DNA from 2 places in the Halopseudomonas sabulinigri genome. Region 2 is predicted to be linked to the other one. Evidence: predicted binding sites of a transcription regulator. Region 2 holds the regulator's gene; the other holds the start of a gene.
The links. Region 2 encodes LexA, which represses DNA repair genes until DNA is damaged. Its sites were predicted from a motif close to CTGTNTNNNNANACAG; they were not measured.
Positions count from the first base shown of each region.

Region 1: the regulator LexA is predicted to act here: its motif matches at 927-942, upstream of recN (DNA repair protein RecN).

Region 1 covers NZ_LT629763.1:3,326,481-3,328,876, reverse strand. The annotation lists gene dnaK (molecular chaperone DnaK) at 1-79, opposite strand, end outside; gene grpE (nucleotide exchange factor GrpE) at 169-741, opposite strand; gene recN (DNA repair protein RecN) at 968-2,396, shown strand, end outside.
Region 2 covers NZ_LT629763.1:1,153,672-1,156,067, forward strand. The annotation lists gene BLU26_RS05175 (L,D-transpeptidase) at 1-71, opposite strand, end outside; gene BLU26_RS05180 (TetR/AcrR family transcriptional regulator) at 134-808, opposite strand; gene lexA (transcriptional repressor LexA) at 1,009-1,617, shown strand; gene sulA (SOS-induced cell division inhibitor SulA) at 1,628-2,131, shown strand; gene BLU26_RS05195 (hypothetical protein) at 2,206-2,396, opposite strand, start outside.

The sequences.
Region 1 (2,396 bases), 1.9 Mb from region 2:
TCACCTTGGCGGTGCCGTTTTCCAGGATGGAGACACAGGAGTTGGTGGTCCCCAGGTCAATACCGATAATCTTGCCCATATTTGCTTCTCCGAGTCTTGCTGCCGCGTACAGTCAGCGGCGAGGTTTAGTCTGTGTATGAACCCTAAATGGGGTCATCAAAAAGTTTTTCAAGCCTGTTCATCAATCGACGGCGCGGGCGCTGAGGGCGCCTTGCTGACTACCACCATCGCTGGACGCAGCAGGCGACCGCTGAGGGTGTAACCCTTCTGGAACACCTTGAGCACCGTATTGGGCTCAACATTGGCGCTTTCTTCCATCGCCATCGCCTGGTGAAACTCCGGGTTGAAGGGCTCGCCTTCCGGCACGACTGGCACGACCTGAAAACGCGCCAGGGTGTCAGCAAACATCTTCAGTGTGAGATCAATCCCGTCGCGCATCGGCTTGATTGCCGGATCGTCCGCGTCGGACAACTCCATGCCGCGCTCAAGACTGTCGAGGATTGGCAGCAGGTCATTGGCAAAGCGCTCCAGTGCAAACTTGTGCGCCTTCTCGACCTCCTGCTCTGCCCGGCGGCGCGCATTCTGCACATCGGCCGCTGCACGCAATGCCTGATCCTGCGCGGTTGCCAACTGCTCTTCCAGGCTGGCCACGCGTGCCGCAAGATCACCTTCAGGCGTATCCAGGGTCTCGTCTACCAGGTCATCCTGATCCTGCAGATCGGGTCTCTGTTCATCAGCCATCTGTCTCTCCTGTCATGCAAAAAAAGGGGGCGTACGGCGAGAACAGGTAAAAGTGCGCACCGCCCGGCCCGGGTCTATACAAAGCCTTACTGGCAACCTATATGGGGTCGCAATTCAGGGCTTCAAGGGGGATTGGGCAAGTCAGTGGGTTTTAATGCCGACTCTTGTCGACCGAACCAAAACTACTGTATAAACAACCAGAACACTTAATCAGGGAGCGCGAGCCATGCTGGTACACCTTGCGGTCAACAATTACGCCATCGTCGATCATCTGGAGCTGGAGCTGCGCGGCGGCATGAGCGTCATTTCCGGTGAAACCGGCGCCGGCAAGTCCATCATGCTGGACGCTCTTGCATTGACCCTGGGCGACCGGGCCGACAGCGGCGCGGTGCGCCCAGGCACTGACAAGGCCGACATTCTCGCCACCTTTGATGTCAGCGATATCGCCGAAGCGCGTGACTGGCTGAGCGCCCGCGACCTGCAACAGGATGACAACCAGGTCATCCTGCGTCGCGTCATTACTGCCGAAGGCCGTTCACGCGGCTACATCAACGGCTCCCCCTGCCCGCAGCAGGACCTGCGCGCACTCGGCGAGATGCTGATCGACATACACAGCCAGCACGAGCACCAGTCACTGCTGAAGACCGATACCCATCGCCGCCTGCTGGACGAATTTGCCGGCGCCAGCGAGCTCGCGCGCCAGGTTCAGCTAGCGGCCCAGCGCTGCAAACAAACCGAAAAAACGCTCAAGCAGGTCAGCCAGCAAGGCGATGAGCAAGCCGCGCGTCAGCAACTGCTGGCCTATCAACTGGATGAACTGGAAAACCTCAGCCTGCAGGATGACGAGCTTGAAGCACTCGAAAACGAGCAGCGCGAGCTGGCCAGCGCCGACCAGATACTGCATTCCTGCCAGCAGGTCATCAACGTCTGCAGCGAGAACGACGCCGGCAGCGTGCTGGAAGCTTTGAGCGCCAGCCTGCATCGCCTGGAAAGCTTCAAACACCATAATCCACAGCTGCGCGAGGCGAACGACCTGATCGCCAGCGCGCAAATACAGATCGAAGAAGCGGTGGGCGAGCTGACCCGCTACCTGGATCATTTTGAAGCCGATCCGGAGCGCCAGCAGTACGTTGAAGAACGCCTCAGTGCGATCTTCGAGCTGGCCCGCAAACACCGCATCACGCCGCAGGAATTGCCCACACTGCAGCAGCAACTGATCGACGAGCTGGAAGCACAACAACAACGCGGCGCCGACGCCGAGCAACTGCACGAAGAGCTTGAAGCTTACCGCGCGCACTACCACCAGTTAGCCAAGAAACTGTCAGGCATACGCCAGAAAGAGGCCATGCGCCTCAGCAAGGCGGTCAGTAAAGAAATACAACAACTGGGCATGCCCGGCGGGCGCGTCGAACTGCAATTAAGCGCACTGGCTGCCGACGACTACCCGGTAACCGGGCTGGAAACCGTCGAGTTTTTGGTCAGCGCTAACCCAGGGCAGCCCGCCAAGCCACTGGCCAAGGTTGCTTCCGGCGGCGAGCTGTCGCGTATCAGCCTGGGTATCCAGGTGATTACTGCCCAAACCTCACGTGTGCCAACGCTGGTATTTGATGAAGTAGATGTGGGCATCGGCGGCCCGACCGCCGAGATCGTCGGGC
Region 2 (2,396 bases):
ACAGCCGCGCCACCACTGAAACCGGTGAGCTGCTGATTGCCTATCGAGATGTGAATATGGTCCAGCGGCATGACTGTCTCCGTTATCTGCGCACACGATAACGGATCAGCTGCATACAGGTAAGGGTAAAACGCTAAACCGCCGCGCTTTCCGGCTGCGTCACTCTGGCGGGCAAGTTGTCTGCGCGCATACCGGCCGCCAGAAAAGGCACCATCAGACGCAGCACTTCATCCACTGCACGATGCTCGGCAAACTCGGCCTCCGCGATAGCGCGCAGCGCTTTCATACTCGACATGGTGAAGGCTGCGCTGCCCAGCATGAAATGCACGCGCCAGAACAGCTCCTGCGGCGGAATGGTCGGCACAGCCCCGTAAACCAGCGCCATATAGCGCTGAAATACCTTGCCGTACACTTCGGCCAAATATTTGCGCAAGTGGCCCTGGCTTTGACTGAAGGCCAAGCCCAGCAAACGCATGAAGGTAGACAAATCATTGCCGCTACGTGGCTTGACCGCCAGTGCCTGGTCAACCAGCATCTCCAGCAACTGCTCAAGACCAAGCTGGCGCAGGTCTCCACGCTGCTCGTGCTGATCCAGCTCACGCTCCAGGCTACTGACGAACGGATCAAGAAAGCGTACGAAGACAGCTTGGATCAGCGCCTTTTTGGAGCCGAAGTGGTAATTGACCGCCGCCAGATTGACCCCAGCCTTGCTGGTAATCAGACGCAGGGACGTTTCAGCAAACCCCTTCTCGGCAAAGAGTTGTTCTGCTGCATCCAATATGCGTTTAACGGTATCAGACTGCGCCATGTGGACTCCCAGGCTACAAACAATTGTTTCAAACATACGTTTAAAACAGACAAACTGTCAACCCTGTATGGAGCACCGAAACTGTCTCATTAATCGACGCAGACGCCAAGCCTGAAATGCGCTTGAGAAAAACAGGGGTTGCCGAGCAAGAACAACTGTATATAATCACAGCTACTGGATAAACAAACAGGCGCACTTCCATGCAGAAGCTTACCGCAAGACAACAGCAGGTATTGGCCTTCATCAAGGAGTACATGGACGGCAACGGCTACCCGCCGACGCGCGTCGACATCGCCAAGACCTTGGGCTTCAAATCGCCCAACGCTGCCGAGGATCACCTGCGCGCCCTTGCCCGCAAGGGCGCTATCGAAATGATTCCAGGCGCTTCCCGCGGCATCCGTCTGCCCGAGGCCGAGCAGGAAACCAGCGACGACCAGCTTCCGGTTATTGGCCGCGTTGCCGCTGGTGCGCCCGTTTTGGCACTGGAGAACATCGAAGACCATTGCCGCATTGACCCCGGCTTCTTTCACCCGCGCGCCGACTATCTACTGCGTGTGCAAGGTGAAAGCATGAAGGATATCGGCATCATGGATGGCGACTTGCTCGCAGTTCACCGTACCAGCGAAGCGCGCAACGGCCAGATTGTCGTCGCCCGGATTGGCGATGAAGTCACCGTTAAGCGCTTTCAGAAGCAGGGGCGCAAGGTTTCCCTGATTGCGGAAAACCCCGAATTCAAGCCGATTGAAGTCAATCTGGCAGAACAGGAACTTACCATTGAAGGTTTGAGCGTCGGTGTAATCCGCCGCTGAGGAGCTGAGAATGCAGTACGCCCGCCCTGACCAACAGACACTGACCCAGGCCGACCTGTTTCACAATGCGCTGATGGCAACGCGCATGGAACACAGCCGGTTTTCTCGCGCCATACCACAGCAGCCGGCAACCGCGCCGGCCGATGAGCCGGAGTACGGTTACAGCGAAATAAGCCTGCAGGGCGCGGCGCGCCAATGCTTGCAATGGCTGGCACCGGTGCTGCGCGACCTCAGCAATAGCGCTGCACCGCGCTGGCTCACTTTGATAGACCCGCCGGCCAGTCTCAGCAACCAGTGGCTACGCAGCGCCGATCTGGACCCCTCACGGATCATGATCGTTCGCTCCAAGCCCGGCATGGATGCCACCAAACTCTGTTGTGACCTGCTCAAACTGGGCTGCAGCCATACCGTCGTCAGCTGGCTATCACCTGACAGCAGCACTGCGCCGCGCCTTGAGCGTGCAGCTCAGAGCGGTCAGTGCCGCAGCCTCAACATCCGCCTGCAGGCTGCCTGAACGGCAGCCACAAAAAAGCCGCAGAATCAGCTGCGGCTCATACTCTAATCTGGCTCACCTTGCCGGCCCGATGCCTAGTGAAGAACGCGATCCTCTGGAACGTGATCGTCCTCGTCTTCATCCATCATCTGCCCGGCCATCTGCATGCCGGCACTAATCATGGCCTTAGCCACTTCGATGTAATTGCCCTGCAGGTAGTCCTTTGCATCCACCGAAAACTCGATCACCAGCAACGGCTCGCCCTCCTCATCGGAGCGACGCAAGG